DNA from 4 places in the Acidovorax sp. LjRoot74 genome. Region 1 is predicted to be linked to each of the others. Evidence: predicted binding sites of a transcription regulator. Region 1 holds the regulator's gene; each other region holds the start of a gene.

The links. Region 1 encodes sigma-54, which starts transcription at its own class of promoters, with help from an activator protein. Its sites were predicted from a motif close to TGGCANGNAANCTGCTTT; they were not measured.
Region 2: a site for sigma-54 is predicted at 2,779-2,796, ahead of ACSQ3O_RS01145 (6-hydroxynicotinate reductase). Genes of this name have one in related genera too.
Region 3: a site for sigma-54 is predicted at 2,292-2,309, ahead of ACSQ3O_RS01655 (ammonium transporter). Genes of this name have one in related genera too.
Region 4: a site for sigma-54 is predicted at 2,079-2,096, ahead of ACSQ3O_RS19830 (CmpA/NrtA family ABC transporter substrate-binding protein). Genes of this name have one in related genera too.

What each region holds. Positions count from the first base shown of each region.
Region 1 is NZ_CAXUTI020000001.1:5,199,371-5,203,800, forward strand. Features, by position in the region: gene ACSQ3O_RS24720 (THUMP domain-containing class I SAM-dependent RNA methyltransferase) at 1-503, opposite strand, end outside; gene ACSQ3O_RS24725 (acyl-CoA thioesterase) at 500-982, opposite strand; gene ACSQ3O_RS24730 (glutaredoxin domain-containing protein) at 1,210-1,698, shown strand; gene ACSQ3O_RS24735 (RNA polymerase factor sigma-54) at 1,763-3,346, opposite strand; gene lptB (LPS export ABC transporter ATP-binding protein) at 3,346-4,128, opposite strand; gene lptA (lipopolysaccharide transport periplasmic protein LptA) at 4,125-4,430, opposite strand, start outside.
Region 2 is NZ_CAXUTI020000001.1:243,469-247,898, forward strand. Features, by position in the region: gene ACSQ3O_RS01125 (amidohydrolase family protein) at 1-648, opposite strand, end outside; gene ACSQ3O_RS01130 (TetR/AcrR family transcriptional regulator) at 717-1,439, opposite strand; gene ACSQ3O_RS01135 (ferredoxin--NADP reductase) at 1,490-2,266, opposite strand; gene fdxA (ferredoxin FdxA) at 2,336-2,665, opposite strand; gene ACSQ3O_RS01145 (6-hydroxynicotinate reductase) at 2,841-4,430, shown strand, end outside.
Region 3 is NZ_CAXUTI020000001.1:352,178-356,607, forward strand. Features, by position in the region: gene ACSQ3O_RS01640 (amino acid ABC transporter permease) at 1-173, opposite strand, end outside; gene ACSQ3O_RS01645 (ABC transporter substrate-binding protein) at 195-956, opposite strand; gene ACSQ3O_RS01650 (sulfite exporter TauE/SafE family protein) at 1,207-1,965, opposite strand; gene ACSQ3O_RS01655 (ammonium transporter) at 2,342-3,694, shown strand; gene ACSQ3O_RS01660 (hypothetical protein) at 3,738-4,082, shown strand; gene ACSQ3O_RS01665 (GMC family oxidoreductase) at 4,108-4,430, opposite strand, start outside.
Region 4 is NZ_CAXUTI020000001.1:4,153,940-4,158,369, reverse strand. Features, by position in the region: gene ntrB (nitrate ABC transporter permease) at 1-586, opposite strand, end outside; gene ACSQ3O_RS19830 (CmpA/NrtA family ABC transporter substrate-binding protein) at 648-1,892, opposite strand; gene ACSQ3O_RS19825 (ANTAR domain-containing response regulator) at 2,392-3,018, opposite strand; gene ACSQ3O_RS19820 (branched-chain amino acid ABC transporter substrate-binding protein) at 3,334-4,430, shown strand, end outside.

The DNA.
Region 1 (4,430 bases):
CCGCGCTTGAACAGCGGCTCGCCGGAGGTGTCGATGTAGATCGTGGCTTCGTCGGTGGTCAGGTGCAGGTGGACGCGCACATCGGGCCACTGGGTGTTCACATCGGGGCGCACGCCGCTTTTGTGGCGGAAGCGGTCGGCCACGGCGTCTTTCACCTTGAGGCCCGCAAAGTTCAGGCTCTGAAGCGGGCTGTGCTGGGCCGTCACCTCGACCTTGAAGGTCTGGCGCGTGGTGAACCAGATCTCCCAGGCCACCTCGCTGGCCATGTTGTAGAGGTCGTTTTCAGACCGGTATGGGCGGTGGGCCAATTGCACCAGCACGCGCTGGGCCAGGCGGCTGTGCAGGTTGAGCTGCATGGCCTGGCGCCACGAGGCGCGCAGCAGCACGCCACCCCGGCCCACCAGCAGGTCTTGCCCCGTAAGGCCCGTGATGCCATGCACCTCGTCGGCCAGAAAGCCCTCGACGCCCGCGGCGCAAGGGAGGAAAAGTTGGAGTTGGTTCATGTCGATGGGGAGGATACGCGCTCGGGCACGGCGGGGAAACCGGGCTCACCCGCGCGGGCCAGCAGCAGCTGGCGGATGGATTCAGGGATAGCCGCCACCTTGCGGTCGGCCTTGCCGATGAAGACGATGCCGATCTTGCCGCGTGCCACTTCGCGGCCTGAGGCCTTTTCGGTCATGCAGAACACCAGGTCGAAACCGTAGCGGTTGAAGTCCGCAGGCGCCATCTCCACGCGCATGGTCTCGCCATGGAAACCTTCGGACTTGTACTGCGCCACGATGTCGCCCACCACGATGGACAGGCCGCCCACATCCGCCTCGGGGTAGCCCAGCGACTGGAAGAAGCGCACGCGTGCTTCAGACACCAGCGTGAGCAGCTGCGCATTGTCCAGGTGCCCGCCCTGGTTCACGTGGCTGATGTAGATCTGCAGCTCGGTGGCAAAGCCGAAGTGCGGGGGGAGGTTGAAGACGATGCGGGCCATGGGGCGGACAGGGGTAGGAAAAACAGGAGGCAGAGAGCGGGAGCGCGTGCAGGAATGTCACGCGGCGAGGGTTGCTGGGGCTTGCGTAACAACCGGCCGAGGGGCGGCATGCACGCCCAGGAACCACGGATCGCGCCGCAAGGGTGTGTGCAGCACAGGGGTACTGCAGATGAGGTGTGCCCCTTGTCTCTTATGCTCTCGGGCAGCGGATTTTACTGGAGCCCCCTATGCGCCCTTTCCATCGGACCCTGCTGACCGTGCTGGTGCTGGCCGCCGTGCCTTTGGCAGCAGGCGCCCAGACGCTCTACAAATCGGTGGGCACGGACGGCCGCGTTGTCTACAGCGACAAGCCCCCGGTGACAGGCGCCGTGGAAAAGACCATGAAGCTAGAGAACCTGCCGGTGAGTGTGGTGCCGGGCGCATCGCCCGCACCCAGCCCAGCGCCCCCAGACACCACACAGACCGCACAAACCACAGCCCCCAGGGGCGATGTCGTGCTCTACATGGCCACCTGGTGCGGCTACTGCAAGGCGGCGAAGGCCTACCTGGCGGGCAAGGGCATCGCGTACCGGGAGCTGGACATCGACACGCCTTCGGGCAAGGCGGCGTTCAAACAACTGGGTGCCCGGGGCGTGCCCGTTTTGCTGACCAACGGGCAGAAGATCGCGGGATTCACGCCGCAGGCGTATGACGCGGTGTTCGTGGCGCGCAAGTAATCGGACACCATCCCGCCACCTTCAGCGCGCCCAGGCAACACGCACGCCCCTCAAAGCAGCAGCGCTACAGCGCCTTGCGCAGATTCGCTGGCGCGATCTTGAGCGCCTCGCGGTACTTGGCCACGGTGCGGCGTGCGCATTCGATGCCCTGCTCCTTGAGCATCTCGGCGATCTGGCTGTCGGACAGCGGCTTGGTAGGGCTTTCGGCCGACACGAACTGCTTGATGAGCGCGCGCACGGCGGTGCTCGATGCGTTACCGCCGGTTTCGGTGCCCAGGCCCGAGCCGAAAAAATACTTCAGCTCGTAGGTGCCAATCGGCGTGGCCATGTACTTGGCAGTGGTCACGCGGCTGATGGTGGACTCGTGCAGGCCCAGCTCGTCGGCGATGTCGCGCAGCACCAGGGGACGCATGGCGAGTTCGCCATGGGTGAAGAAGTTCTTCTGCCGCTCGACGATGGCGCGCGAGACTCGTAGGATGGTGTCAAAACGCTGCTGGATGTTCTTGATGAACCAGCGCGCCTCCTGCAGACGCTGCTGCATCCCCTGGTGGCCTTCGCCGCCCTTGTGGCCGCGCAGCGCACCGGCGTAGATGTCGTGCACGCGCAGGCGCGGCATCACATCGGGATTGAGTTGCACGATGAAGTTGTGCTGGCCATCCCGCCCGTTGGCGCGCCCGGCCTTGCGCACGATGACGTCGGGGATGACGATGTTGCGTTCCACATCCGCAAAACGGCGGCCGGGGCGAGGCTCCAGGCGGGCGATGAGCGCCATGGCGGCGCGGGTGCGCTCCTCGCCATCACCACAGGCCTGGGTGAGGCGGCGCACATCGCGGCGGGCCAGCATCTCCAGCGGCTGCTGGCAGATGCGCAGCGCCGTCTGCACGGTGTCAGGGTCGGCCTCTTCGTCGGCATCCAGCGCCTTGAGCTGCAGCGTGAGGCATTCCGCCAGGTCGCGCGCGCCCACGCCCGTGGGTTCCAGGCTTTGCAGCAGGCGCTGGGCCACCGTAAAGCGGTGCACCAGTTCCTCGATCTGCTCCAGGTCCTCGGGGCCTGCCAAGGCGGCGGCGAGTTCTTCGAGCGGCTCTTCGAGGTAGCCATCGTCGTTCAGCGATTCGATCAGGAACCGCAGCGCGGCGCAGTCCACCTCGGACAGGCGCAGCGACAGCGCCTGGCGGTGCAGGAAGGCGGTGAGCGATTCGTGCGAACGGGCCAGCTCGGTGGCGTCGGCCTCGTCGCCTTCGGCACCGTTGTGGGTGCGTGCCGGGGCATCGCCGCCCCACTCGGCATCGTTGGGCGCCATCTCCACGGTGCCGTCGCCGCTCCAGTCGGGTTCGTCGGCGCCAGCGCCCAGCGTTTCAGCATCATTTTGGGGCTCTGCGCCTGCTGCGCTTGCGCTGGATGCTCCTGAAAATATAGCATCGTCTGCACTGTAGTCATCGGCCTGGGCGGGGGTATCGGCAGCTTCCAGGCCAAACTCCTCGCGCGGGGCTTCGTCGGCATTGCGTTCGAGGAACGGGTTTTCGTCGAGCATCTGCTCGACTTCCTGCGAGAGTTCGAGCGTGGACAACTGCAGCAGCCGGATGGACTGCTGGAGCTGGGGGGTCAGTGCGAGGTGCTGCGAGACGCGCAGCGACAGTCCAGGCTTCATCACATCCTGAAGTGTTCGCCCAGGTACACCCGGCGCACTTCGGCGTTGTCCACGATCTCGGACGGCGTGCCCTGCGCCAGCACACGGCCGTCGCTGATGATGAAAGCGTGGTCGCAGATGCCGAGCGTCTCGCGCACGTTGTGGTCGGTGATGAGCACGCCAATACCGCGCGCCTTCAGGAAGCCGATGATGCGCTGGATCTCGATCACGGCGATGGGGTCAATGCCCGCAAAGGGCTCGTCCAGCAGGATGAAACGCGGCTGGGTGGCCAGGGCGCGGGCGATCTCCACCCGGCGGCGCTCGCCCCCCGACAGCGCCATGGCAGGCGAGGCGCGCAGATGCTGCACGCGCAGCTCTTCCAGCAGAGCCGTGAGGCGCTCTTCGATGGCGTCGCGCGAGAGCGGCTGGCCGTCGTCGCCACGCTGCAGTTCGAGCACGGCGCGCACGTTTTCTTCGACCGTGAGCTTGCGAAAAATCGAGGCCTCCTGCGGCAGGTACGACAGCCCCAGGCGCGAGCGGCGGTGGATGGGCATGTGGGCCACCGAATGGCCGTCGATGCGGATGTCGCCCGCATCGCTGCGCACCAGGCCGACGATCATGTAGAACGACGTGGTCTTGCCCGCGCCATTGGGCCCGAGCAACCCCACCACCTCGCCTTTTTGCACCACCAGCGACACATCCTTGACGACCTTGCGGCTGCCATAGGACTTGGCCAGGTTCTGCACCTCCAGGCGGCTGCCGGCCTGGGTGTCAGGGCCGGGATGAACGGGCACCGCGCTCACTTGGAGCCGCCACCAAGGTTGCTGCTGGGGCGCAGCACGGGTGCCGCGCCCGGTGTGGAGGGTGCGGGCGCCGCAGCGCCTGCGGGCGGGTCCTTGGGCGCCAGCACCGCACGCACGCGGTTGCCGGGGGCTGGGGCATCGCCCGCCGCATTGGTGGCGGGAGCGCGCTGGCCGTCCACGGTGAACACGTCGGTGAGGTTGTTGTAGACGATCACAGCGCCAGTGATCTCGTCGCTGAGCGCTGCGCCCCGGTAGCGGCGCAGCTCGGCGCGGGTGATGAAGCGCACGTTGTCGGCCTTGCC
Region 2 (4,430 bases), 5.0 Mb from region 1:
CTTGTCGATCAGCCCCGAGCCCGGAATTGACGGACCACCGGTATGGATGGTGCTCTGGATGCCGTGCTTGCGCGCCCAGGCCACCATCTGCTGGGCCTCGTAGCCCGCCTTGACGGAGCCCAGGCCCACTTCGCCCAGCAGCGTCACGCCCGCCTCGGCCAGGTCCTTGAAGTCCTGCTCGGTCATGCCTTTTTCGATGACTGGGGCGCCCGCGATCACCTTCACGCCACCGGGGCGGAAGTTGTCGAACGAACGCTGCGCGGTGATGGCCAGGGCCTTGAGGCCCACGATGTCCTTGGGGCGGCCGGGCAGGTGCACTTCACCTGCCGAGACCATGGTGGTCACGCCGCCGTTCATGGTCGAGTCGATCCAGCCGATCTGGTTCTGGCGCGGCGTCCAGTCGCCAAACACCGGGTGCACGTGGCTGTCGATGAGGCCTGGCGCCACGCAGGTCTGGCGCGCGTCGATCACGGTATGGGCGTGGTCGGTGTCGCAATCCTTGTAGCGGCCCACGGCCACGATGAGGCCGTCGTTCACCACGATGGTGTCGGCGTCGAGGATGGGGCGGTCCAGGTCCCCCGACAACAAAAGACCGATGTTCTGGATGACGACCTTGCCTGACTTGCCGCCGGCTGCTGCTTCTGCCATGGATTCTCCTCGTGGGGTGATGGGCGGGGCGCCGCGCGGCACTCCGCAGGGAAAAATCTCTTGTCGATTCAGGCCGCTACTGTCACCTTGCCCTTGGGCAGGTGGGGGCCGGGCGCCACGGTGCGCAGCACGCTGTCGATGACGAACGACTCCCAGTGCGCCAGGGCCTCGGGCGTTTCCAGGTCTTCGCCCAGAAAGGCCGACAGCGTGTGCCGGTTGGACATGTAGAAGTAGCCGGTGGCGGCGATCAGCAGGTACACGTCGCGCGCCGACACATCCTTGCGGAACAGGCCCTGCGCTTGGCCGCTTTCGAGCACGCGGCGGATGACCTCGATGGCGGGCGATGAGTATTCGCGGGCCCGCATCGACTTGGAGATGTGCTTGCCCTTGTGCAGGTTCTCGGTGTTGAGCAGCGTGATGAACTCAGGGTTCTTGCGGTAGTAGCCCACCACGAAGCGGATCACGGCCTGCAGCGCCTCCACCGGCTTGGCGGTGTCCAGGTCCAGTTTGGATTCCGCATCGTTCATGCGCCGGTAGGTTTCCTCCAGCACCTCGATGAACAGGCCTTCCTTGCTGCCGAAGTAGTAGTAGATCATCCGGTCGAAGGACTTGGCCGCCTTGGAGATCTTCTCCACGCTGCCGCCTTCGTAGCCGTAGCGGGCGAACACCTTGGTCGCCGCTTTCAGGATGTTGTCGCGCGTGGTCTGTGCGGCCTGCTCGCGCACGCCCGTCTTGCGGGCAGAGGCTGCGCGGGGGGACGCGGTCCGGGTCTTGGTGGGAGTGGCAGACATGGCGGGTCCTGGTGGATGAGGCGGGCCCCCAGGGCGGGGGCCGCCGGGGATCACTGCTCTGCGAACGCGCGTTCGATCACGAAGTCACCCGGCTTCGTGGTGTTGCCTTCCTTGAAGCCGCGCTCTTCCATCATGTGCTTGAGGTCGCGCAGCATCTCGGGGCTGCCGCAGATCATCACGCGGTCTTCAGCGGGGTTGAGCGCGGGCAGGCCCAGGTCGCGGGCGAGCTGGCCGTTTTCGATCACGGTGGTCACGCGGCCCTGGTTCTTGAAGGGCTCGCGGGTCACGGTGGGGTAGTACTTGAGTTGCTTGCTCACGATTTCGCCCAGGAACTCGTGCTTTGGCAGCTCCTCGGTGATGTAGTCGTGGTAGGCCAGTTCCTTCACCTCGCGCACGCCGTGCACCAGGATGACCTCTTCGAACTTCTCGTAGGTCTCGGGGTCGCGCATCAGGCTCAGGAACGGGGCCACGCCCGTGCCGGTAGAGAGCATGTACAGCCGCTTGGCGGGCAGCAGGTAGTCGATCAGAAGCGTGCCGGTGGGCTTTTTGCCCACCACGATGGTGTCACCCACCTGGATGTGTTGCAGGCGCGATGTCAGCGGGCCGTCCGGCACCTTGATCGACAGGAACTCCAGGTGTTCTTCGTAGTTGGCGCTGGCAATGCTGTAGGCGCGCAGCAGGGGTTTGCCGTTCTCGCCGCGCAGGCCAATCATCGTGAAATGGCCGTTGGAGAAGCGCAGGGCGGTGTCGCGTGTGGTGGTGAAGGAGAAAAGGCGGTCCGTCCAGTGGTGGACGGACAGGACGCGTTCTTCGAGAAAGGCGCTCATGGTGATTTCGTCGGCTAAAAGTTGAGAAATGAGGCGAAAAAGCTGGCTGAAAGGCTGGGGCTGGAGGCGTCAGGGCGCGATGTTCAGCCCGGAAAGCTTGTGGCTCACAACCCTCCATTGTTCCGCATCTGGCAAAGCCGCTTTTCTTTTGGTGATTGGGGGCAGAGCGGGGGCCTGCTTTTTGTTGAATTCCAGGAAGATTTCCATGCCCTCTGGCAGGTCGTCCTCGGCATAGATCGCGTTCACCGGGCATTCGGGAATGCACACCGCGCAGTCGATGCATTCGTCGGGGTCGATCACCAGGAACTCTGGCCCCTCCTTGAAGCAGTCCACAGGGCACACATCGACGCAGTCGGTGTACTTGCACCGAATGCATGCGTCCGTCACAACGTGCGTCATTTTGGGGCTCCTCGTGCACCGTTTTTGGGGGTGCGAAAACACCATTGCAGAGTCTGGTTGATTCCGCTACATTGGCATGAAATGTAGTGTTCACAACATTTAAGTTAAGTGAATGCTACACAAAATGCAATGCGTGTACAAGCGCTTGCAACAAAGCAATGAATGGGTCGCCACGATGACTGAACACACCAAGACCGATGGGCTGCCGGGCATGGATGCGCCAGATCTGCCGCAGGTGCTGGAGCGTGCCCGGCCGCGCAACGAGCGCATGAACGCTGCCAAGGTCGAGTGCAATGCGTGCCCGGTGCTGTGCCAGATTTCCGAAGGCCGCGCAGGTGCGTGCGACCGTTACGCCAACCAGGCGGGCGTGCTCGTGCGGCTCGACCCGGTGGTGTTGCTGCGCAAGACGCTGGAGGCGGGCGAGGCCACGCTGGTGCCATTTGCGGGCCGCGCCGAGGCTGCAGAAGGCGCTGATGCCGACGTGGCTCCAGAACCCGCATGGAATGGCGATCTGCTGCTGTCTGAAGAGGTGTTTGTGACGGGTGTGGGCTCGTCCACCACCTACCCGGACTACAAACCCGCGCCCTTCATCGTGGGCTCCCAAACCGACGGCGTGGACATGGTCACCGTGGTCACCGAGGGCATCTTCAGCTACTGCAGCTTCAAGGTGAAGATCGACACCGACCGCTTCCTCGGCTCCGAGCAGGCCAACGTGCGCTGCAAGGGCGAGGTGGTGGGCCATGTGACCACGGCGGAGTACGGCTCGCAGATGCTGTCGCTGGGTGGTGTGCACCACCTCACGGGCGGCACCAAGAAGGAAGGCCGCATCACCGCCGAGATGATGCAACTGCTGGGCAACAAGCAGGCCGTGGAGTTCACCATCGATGGCGGCTCGCAGCTCGTGATCCAGGCGGGGCGCGCGCCCATCGTCAACGGTGTGGCCGAGCAGCGCATGCGCGTGGGCTGCGGCTCAGCGGCCATTGGCATCTTTGCGCGCCAGTTCTTTGGTCATGCGGACGAGGTGGTGGTGGTGGACGACCACATCACCGGCGTGCTGACCGAACACCAGGCGGGCCGCTGCCTGGACATGAAGCCCTCGGGCATCCAGATGCGCGGGCGCAAGTCCACGCCGGGACGCTACTTTCAGGTGGCGAACCCGGGCACCGGCTGGGGCGGCACCGACATTGCCGACCCGCTGTCCATCATCGAGGGCTGGGACGAATCCGTGGCTTGGCCGGGGCTGCGCCTGTTGATGACCTCCACCACCGGGGAGCACGCCTCCTGGTACGTGCTGGACGCGCAACTCCACCCGGTGGAGGCCGAGATGCCCGCCGAGGTGCGCCGCATCGTGGACCGCATCGGCGAAAACTGCGAGCCCTCGCTGGCCTCCGTGCTGTTCCTCGGCGGTGCAGGCGGCAGCCTGCGCGCAGGGGTGACCGAGAACCCGGTGCTGCTCACCCGCTCCATCAAGAACGCGCTGGTCAATGTGACCTGTGGCGGTGCCCCCGCCTATGTGTGGCCGGGCGGCGGTATCACCGTGATGGCCGACGTGCTGCGCATGCCGGACAACAGCTTTGGCACCGTGCCCACGCCCGCCATCGTGGCGCCCATCGAGTTCAGCATGCGCCGTGCAGACTATGAAGCGCTGGGCGGGCACACCGAACAGATCCGCAGCCTGCGCGAAGTGCTGGAGCGCGGTGCGTGGCACAACGACGGTGCACCGCAGGCGCGCGTGTGGCAAACCTTGCCCGCTGCCAACCCGTGG
Region 3 (4,430 bases), 4.8 Mb from region 1:
GTGCGCGCGCCATCAGAAAAAGCCTGGGCGTTGGAGCCAATGGGCTCGGGCAGGAAGGAGAGCAACTGGCCCAGCAGCGCCAGCGCCAGCACCATCAGGACGACGGCGGAGACGAGCGTGGCGTTGCTGCGCTGCTGGCGAGACCAGCGCTGTGGCCAAAGGGCAGTGAGCATGAAGAAAAACCCTGGGTGTGCTTACTGGCAGCGCACGTCTTCGTTGAAATACTTCTTGGACAGCGCGGCGTAGCTGCCATCGGCCATGACTTCGGCCAGGGCCTTGTTCCAGCCACCGGCCAGCGAGCTGTTGCCCTTGGCCACGGCGGCGGCGATACGCTCGATGAACAGCATGTCGCCCAGCTTGAAGCCCGCGCCGGGGTTCTTCTCGGCCACGGCCTTGGCCACGAAGCGGTCGGTCACCCAGGCGTCCACGCGGCGCGAGTTCAGGGCGCTGCGCGCGTCCACGTCGGTGGGGAAGTTCTTCATTTCCTTGATGGACGAGACCTTCTGCACGTTTTCGAGGTAGCTGGTGCCGGTCTGCACGGCCACGATCTTGCCGGCCAGGTCCTTGGCGCTCTTGATGGCGGGGTCCATGGCGATGATCATGCCGCCCGAGCAGTAGTGGGGCTCGGTGAAGGTCACGGCCTTGGCGCGCTCTTCAGTGATGCCGTGCGAGGCAATCACCAGGTCCCAGCGGTCCTGGCGCAGGCCGGTGAGCAGAGCGTCGAAGCCCAGCGTCTTCCACTGGATGGTCAGGCCCATCTTCTTGGCTACGAGTTCGGCCACTTCCACTTCAAAGCCGGTCAGCGTGGTGCCGTTGAAGAAATTGAACGGGGCGAACTGGCCTTCGGTGGCGATGAGGATCTTGCCGTCCTTCTTCACCTCGTCCAGTGTCCGGGCCTGGGCGGCAAATGCGGCGCAGAGCGCGAGGGCGGTGGCGACAGCCTTGAACAATTTCATGGGATGGGTCCTGTACGGGGTATTTCAGGTACAAAAAATCCGGCATGCGGGTAAGCAGGCCGGAGGCTCGGGGATTGCGGACGGAGTCATCGCCAATGGCGAAGCCAGCCGTCATCAAATGGACACGATTATAAAGTTGTGAATTTTTTCCTTGACACTGCGGACAACCCCCAGCGGGCGCTTGTGTGCCTATTCACAACAGGTTTAGACGGAGCTCCCGAACTTTCGGGAGCGGTTTTCGGGCCCGGCGTTAGCGCAAGAATGCGTCGTAGCCCGTCTTCAGGATCAGCGTGCTCACCACCAGGATGAAGATGCCGCGCACAAAGCCGGTGCCGTGCTTGAGCGCCATGTGGGTGCCCAGCAGGCTGCCCACCACATTGGCCACGGCCAGCATTACGGCAAAGTGCCACCACACATGGCCCTTGGCCGCAAACAGCACGATGGCGGCGATGTTGGTGGCGCAGTTGAGCAGCTTGGCCGAGGCCGAGGCGTTGAGGAAGTCGTAGCCCAGCAGCCGCACGAACAGGAACACAAAGAAGCTGCCGGTGCCCGGGCCGAAGAAACCGTCATAAAAACCGATGAGCACGCCGATCAGCCCGGCCACCAGCACCTCGGCGCGGCCCGCAAAACGCGGCGTGTGGTGCCGGCCCAGCTCCTTTTTGGCCAGGGTGTAGACCAGCACGGTCAGCAGCACCAGAGGCAGCAGCTTGCGCAGGAAGTCGGCCGAGATCACCGTGACGGCCCAGGCGCCCGCAAACGACCCGGCGAAACCGGCCGCCGCAGCAGGCAGCATGGCCTGCCAGCGGATCTGCACCCGGCGGCTGTATTGCCAGGTGGCCATGGCCGTGCCCCACACCGAGGCCGCCTTGTTGGTGCCCAGCAGCGTGGCCGGTGGCGCCCCCGGAAACGCTGCAAACAACGCGGGCACCATCACCAGCCCTCCGCCCCCCACGATCGCATCCACAAAGCCTGCGAGCAGCGAGGCCAGGGTCATCAAAATCCATTCCATGGCGCTATTTTCGCACCTGGAGTGCTATCAATTCAGGACTGAACTTGTGCGCTGGGCGCCCGGGGTCACTTTTCGAACGGGCAAGAAAAAGGCGCTGGGATCGCCAGCGCCTGGAAAGTGATGCACCTCGTTGGGTGCTTTGAATTTGGTTGTTGGTAGAAAGAGTGTCTCCTCGGGCCCCTCGCTTGGCACACCGAAGCGCGCTTTCGAGTGCCATGACTGTAACGGCTGCACCCCGCTGGTGCATTGGGGGTTTCCCGCCCCCCGTTGTTGGGCACCGGGCGGCTTGCCGCAGGGGGCTGTGCCCCGATTCGGTGGGATGGGGCTGGCATGGCTCGTGCAATGCGTTCGTAACAAATTGCGTAAGGGAGCGTGCATGCATGCAGTCAACCACCGGGTCGTTGCGGTCGTGTCGTTGTGTCTGGGGCTCTGTACCTGCGCCCTGGCGCAGGGCGTGCCGGAGGCCCCCGCTGTGACGGCGCCCCTCACCCGCCCCGCCCTGGTGGCCCAGGACACGGTGAATGCCGCCCACACCGGCTGGATGATGACCTCCACCGCCCTGGTGCTGCTCATGACGCTGCCGGGCATCGCGCTGTTCTATGCGGGCATGGTGCGCAAGAAGAATGTGCTCAACACCATGGCCAGCGTGGTGGCGATTGCGGCGCTGGTCAGCCTGCTGTGGTTTGTGGCGGGGTATTCCCTTGCCTTCACGCCCGGCAATGCCTGGCTGGGGGGCTGGGAGCGTGCGGGGTTTGCGGGGCTGGACTTTGACCTCGCAGGCGGCAAGCTCGCGGTGAGCCATGTAGCGCCCCACATCCCCGAATCGGTGTACGCCATGTTCCAGCTCACGTTTGCCATCATCACCGCCGCGCTGTTGGTGGGCGCGCTGGTGGAGCGCATGCGGTTTGCCGCCATGCTGGTGTTCGTCGGCCTGTGGACCCTGGTGGTCTATGCCCCGGTGGCGCACTGGGTGTGGGAGCCGGGTGGCTGGCTGGCGCAGATGGGGGCGCTCGACTTTGCGGGCGGCTCGGTGGTGCATGTGAATGCGGGTGTGGCCGGGCTGGTGTGCGCGTGGTTCCTGGGCCGCCGCACGGGCTATGGCCGCGAGCCCTTCGAGCCCTACAGCCTGGGGCTCACCATGGCGGGCGCGGGCCTGTTGTGGGTGGGCTGGTTTGGCTTCAACGCGGGCTCGGCCGTGGCGGCCGATGGCCGTGCCGGGCTGGCCATGGCAGTGACGCACCTGGCCGCTGCGGCCGGGGCGCTGGCGTGGATGCTGGGCGAGTGGGTGGTGCGCGGGCGCCCGTCGCTGCTGGGGCTGTGCTCCGGGCTGGTGGCGGGCCTGGTAGCCATCACTCCCGCTGCCGGTTTTGTCACGCTGCGCTCGGCCGTCGTGATTGGCCTGGTGGCCGGGCTGGCCTGCTACTGGGGCGCCACGGGGCTCAAGCGCCTGCTGCGGGTGGACGACTCGCTCGATGTGTTTGGCGTGCATGGCATTGGCGGCATCGTTGGCTCGCTGCTCACGGGCGTGCTGGCCAGCCGCACGGTGGGTGGTGTGCCAGGCAGCTTGCTCACCCAGGCCATTGGTGTGGGCGCCGTGATGGCCTACAGCCTGGTGGTGACGGCCGCGCTGCTGTGGCTCGTCAACTTTGCGATGGGCCTGCGGGTGGACGAGCAGAGCGAGCAGACCGGGCTCGACATCGCCCAGCACCGCGAGCACCTAGGGGGTTGACCCACAGCGCCCTGGATGACTGAAATGCCATAAGGAGCCGACCATGCCCGATTCCGACAAGCTTGCCATTGCCGCCCATCTGCACGTGCTGCTGCGCCGCAAGACGGGGCGCGTGACCGACACCGAATGGATGGCGGCCAATGCCGAGTACGCGCTGGAGATCGTGCGTTTTGCCCGCCTGCGTGCGCAGGAGGACAACGCGCCCGAGCTGGCCGAATGGGCCGACCGGCTGGACCACGCCGTGCACCAGGAGCCTGTGTCTGCAGCGCGCAGGCCGTTGCTGGACGTGGCCGCGCAGGTGGTGCGCCAGCGCATGGCGCCACCGGCTCCCCCGCCACCTCCACCACCCCCGCCCGAAGTGCCGCGCTACGTGGGCGGTATCCGCTGACCGGGCCTGCGCGATCCCCCGGGCGTCAGGCCCGCCGCGCGGCGATGATCCACTCGGCCGCCTTCTCCGCCATCATCAGCGTGGGCGAGTTGGTGTTGCCGCTGGTGATGGTGGGCATGGCGCCCGCATCCACCACGCGCAGGCCTGCCACCACACCGCCGCGCCCGTCACGCACGCGCAGTTGGGCGTCCAGCACGGCCATCGGGTCGCCGTCGCGGCCCATCTTGGTGGTGCCCACGGGGTGGAAGATGGTGGTGGCAATGTCGCCTGCCAGGCGTGCCAGGTCTGCGTCACTTTCAAACTGCACGCCCGGCTTCCACTCCTGCGGCTGGTACTTGGCCAGCGCGG
Region 4 (4,430 bases), 1.0 Mb from region 1:
GGTTGGCGCCCTTGAAGACCAGCAGGCCGATGGGCAGCCAGGCCAGCGGCGACACGGGCCGCAGCAGGCTGATGAGCGGGTTGAACATGCGCGACAGGAAGTTGAAGCGCCCGATCACGAAGCCCGCTGGAATGCCCACCAGCGCCGCCATGCCAAAGCCGATCGCCACGCGCTCCAGCGACATCAGCACGTTCCAGCCCACGCCCTGGTCGTTGGGGCCGTTGCGGTAGAACGGGTTGCTGAAGATGTCCAGCGCCTGTTTCCACGTCTCCATCGGGCTGGGGATGCTGCCGCCCGTGGTGGTGGAGACCACCGCCCACAGGCCGACCAGCAGGCCCAGGCCACACAGCGGCGGCAGCACGGCCAGCCAGAAGCTGCGCGAGAGCGCCGCCCAGTCGCGTGCGGCAGGCGCGGCAGGTGCTGTGGCGCCGGGCGCGGTCGTTGCCTTGGCTGCGGGTGCAGGATTCAAGGTTTTCTGGGCCCTTGCGCCTACTGGTAAAGCGTTTGTAGCTACATTATTCATAGCATTCTGTGCAGCCCCCATGGGGGCTGCATCCACGGGGGAGTGAAAAACGGCACTGACCATGGTGTTTCTCCTGTGAATCCTTTGAAGAGGCCGGGTGTGCAGGTCGGCGTGGGGCGCCCGATCAGGCTTTGATCTTGAAGCTGTCGGCGTACTTGGCGGGCTCTTTGCCGTCCCACACCACACCGTCGAGGAGCTTGCTGGAGCGCATCACGTCCTTGGGCACATTGATCTTCATGGCGCTGGCCACCGACTTGTAGAGGTCGATCTGGTTGATCTGCTTGGCCACACCCAGGTAGTCGGGGTGGTCCTTCAGCAAACCCCAGCGCTTGTGCTGCGTGAGGAACCACATGCCGTCCGACAGGTAGGGGAAGTTCACCGCGCCGTCGTTGAAGAACTTCATGTGGTTGGGGTCGTCCCAGGTCTTGCCCAGGCCGTTCTGGTAGCGGCCCAGGATGCGCTGGTTGATCGCGTCCACGCTGGTGTTGACGTAGGCCTTGCCCGCCACCGTCTCGGCCATCTTCATCTTGTTGGACAGGCTGGCGTCGATCCACTGGCTGGCTTCGAGCACGGCCATCATCACCGCGCGGGTGGTGTTGGGGTTCTTCTTGACGAACTCGGCCGACGTGCCCAACACCTTCTCGGGGTGGTCTTTCCAGATGTCCTGGGTGGTGTTGGCAGTGATGCCGATGCCGTCCATGATGGCGCGGTGGTTCCAGGGCTCACCCACGCAAAAGCCGTCCATGTTGCCCACGCGCATGTTGGCCACCATCTGCGGCGGCGGCACGGTGATGAGCTTGGCGCCGGACAGCGGATTGATGCCCGCCGCTGCCAGCCAGTAGTGCATCCACATCGCGTGGGTGCCGGTGGGGAAGGTGCCGGCAAAGGTGTATTCGCGCTTTTCCTTGGCCATCAGCTTGGCCAGCGACGGGCCGTCCACCGCACCCTTGTCGGCCAGCGCTTTGGACAGCGTGATCGCCTGGCCGTTGTTGTTTAGGCTCATCAGCACGGCCATGTCCTTCTTGGGGCCGGCCGTGCCCAGGTGCACGCCGTAGACCAGGCCATACAGCACATGGGCAAAGTCCAGCTCGCCGTTCACCAGCTTGTCGCGCACACCGGCCCACGATGCTTCCTTGGTGGGGATGATGGTGACGCCGTACTTTTTGTCGAAGCCCAGCACCGAAGCCATCACCACGCTGGCGCAGTCGGTCAGCGGGATGAAGCCGATCTTCACTTCCTTCTTCTCGGGGGCGTCCGAGCCCTGTGCGTGCACCAGGGCACGCAGGGCAGGGCTCACGCCCACGGCGCCCACGGTAGCGGCCTGCAGCACGGTGCGGCGGTTGAGGCTGGTTTTCAACAGATCGGTCATGGGGCGGTTCCTCGGTGCGTTAAAAAACAAAAAGGCGTCCTCCCCTGGCCGGGTTGCATGCGCAAACGGGCTCGGAGAGGGACGCCTTTGTCCATGGCAAAGCCCATTGGGGGGCTTTGTGTCAGCACTGGCCCGCCATTGGGCCGGTGCTGTCAGGGTGGGACCGTCTTTGGTCTTACCAGGGTTAATGCAAGCAGCGTGCCAGCCTGTGTTGCGCCTATTTGGCGCTCCAATTACTATGCTTTTGATAGCTAATTAGGCAATATGGTCGCGCGGAGGAAGCCTTTTCGACTTGAAATGTTCACGGCTGGTGCATGTGTGCGGTCTGCACTGCGGTTGTGCGGCGCACCATGTAGGAGAAACCGGTGGATCTGGACGCAGCCCAAGCCAGGGCGGCAAGCCAAGGTCCGCCCCGCAGCGAGGGCATCGTCCCTCTTCCCGCATCGCGCCAGCGATTCGGGAGAAGGGGGAAGGCGCGCAGCGCCTCAGGGGGATGTCACTAGCCCAGCAGATCCATCACGTCCAGCATGCGCTGCGCCACATCCACCAGCTTGAGGCCCTTGTCCATGGCCGTCTTGCGCAGCTTTTCGTAGGCCGCCTGTTCGGTCAGGCCCTGGCGCTGCATGAGCAGGCCCTTGGCGCGGTCGATGGTCTTGCGGTCCTTGAGCTCGGTCTTGGCGTCGGCCAGCTCGGCGCGCAGGGCCTGTTCGTGCTGAAAGCGCGCCATCGCCACGTCCAGAATGGGGCGGATGCGCTGGGGTGCCAGGCCCGCCACGATGTAGGCCGACACACCCGCCGCCACCGCATCCTTGACATGCGAGGTGTCCTCGTCGTTGGTGAACATCACGATGGGACGGCGCTCGTCGCGCGTGGCCATCACCACATGTTCGAGCGCATCGCGGGCTTCGCTTTCGGCATCCACAATGATCAGGTCGGGCTGGAGCTGGGCGATGCGCTCGCTCAGAAACACGTCGGCGGGCAGCGTGGCCACCAGGTTGAAGTTGTTTTCCAGCAAACCTATGCGCAGCGCACGCGACCGCTCCGCCTGCAGGACGGCGTGTTCGTCGTGTGGGTCGGTGACCGCCAGATCCGGGGCGACCACCACGATGCGCAAAGCCTCATTCATAGCGCTGAGCATAAGCAATTTTCACGCCGTATTTGGGTGCGCCGAAGCGGTGCATACAGGGCCTATGCGCGGGCGGAGTGGCCACCAAGGGGCCGCCGAGGGGGAGCGGTCTGTTGGGCGGCCTTCTCTAGAAGCGACGAAGCCCTGTGCTGCGCTGAAAAGACCTCCAACACGTCCATGGGCCGGGGCGGCCCGTCTTGCGGGGCCTGAAAGTTGCTAATAAAGGACGCTGCGGGAGGGCATACCCGATAGCGCCTCCGGGTGGCCTCGCATATACATCCGGTCACTTCGACATTCAGATATGGAGTTTTTTGCATGAACAAGCACTTCAACCGGCGCCGCTTCTCGGCCAGCCTGGCCCTGACCGCAGTGGCGACTGCCGCACTCCTGACCGGATGCGGCAAGGTGCCGGACACCATCAAAATTGGTGTGGCGCAACCCCTGAGCGGCCCCCTGGGCGCCTTGGGGCAGGATCTGCTCAACGGCGTGACCCTGGCGGTGGATGAACTCAACAAGTCCGGCTACACGGTGGACGGCAAGCGCGTGACGCTGGAGGTGGTTTCGGTGGACGACAAGGCCGACGCCGCCACAGGCAAGGCCGTGGCCCAGCAGCTCGTGGATGCGGGCGTGGTGGCCGTCATCGGGCACTTGAACTCGGGCGTGAGCATCGAGACCGCGCCCATCTATGCCGCCAAGGACATTGCCCAGATCGCCATCTCCACCAATCCCAAGTTCACGCAGCTGGGTTTTTCCACCACCTTCCGCATGGTGGGCAACGACACCCTGCAGGCCCGCGCCATTGGCTCGTTTGCCGCCACCCAGCTGGGCGCCGCACGTTATGCCGCGCTGGACGACGGCACCCCCTACGGCAAGGGCCTGGCCGACGGCGCCGCCGAGCAGCTCAAGGCCGAGAAAAAAGAAGTGGTGGTCCGCAAGTCGTTCGACGACAAGACCGTGGCGTTTGACGAACTGGCCGGTGAACTCAAGGCCGCCAAGGTCGATGTGATCGTCTCCACCCTCAACGACTTCCAGGCGCTGGCACTGCTCGAAGCCCTGCGCAAGGTGGACCACACCAAGGTCAGCCTGCTGGGCGGCGACACCATCAAGACCACCGACATGACCAAGGGCGGTGGCATTGTGCAGGGCATCTACGCCACCTCGCCTGTACTGGAAGCCAAGGAGTTCTCCACCGGAAAGCCTTTCCTGGAGAAGTACATCGCCGCCTACAAAAAGCCCCCGGCCTATGGCGGCCACTACAGCTACGACAGCACCTATGTGCTCTCGGCCGCCATCCAGAAGGCCAAGTCCGCCGACCCCAAGGACATCACCAAGGCCATGCACAGCATCAATGGCTACGCCCCCGTGATCGGCACCATGACCTGGGATGACAAGGGCGAGCAACGCTACGGCGC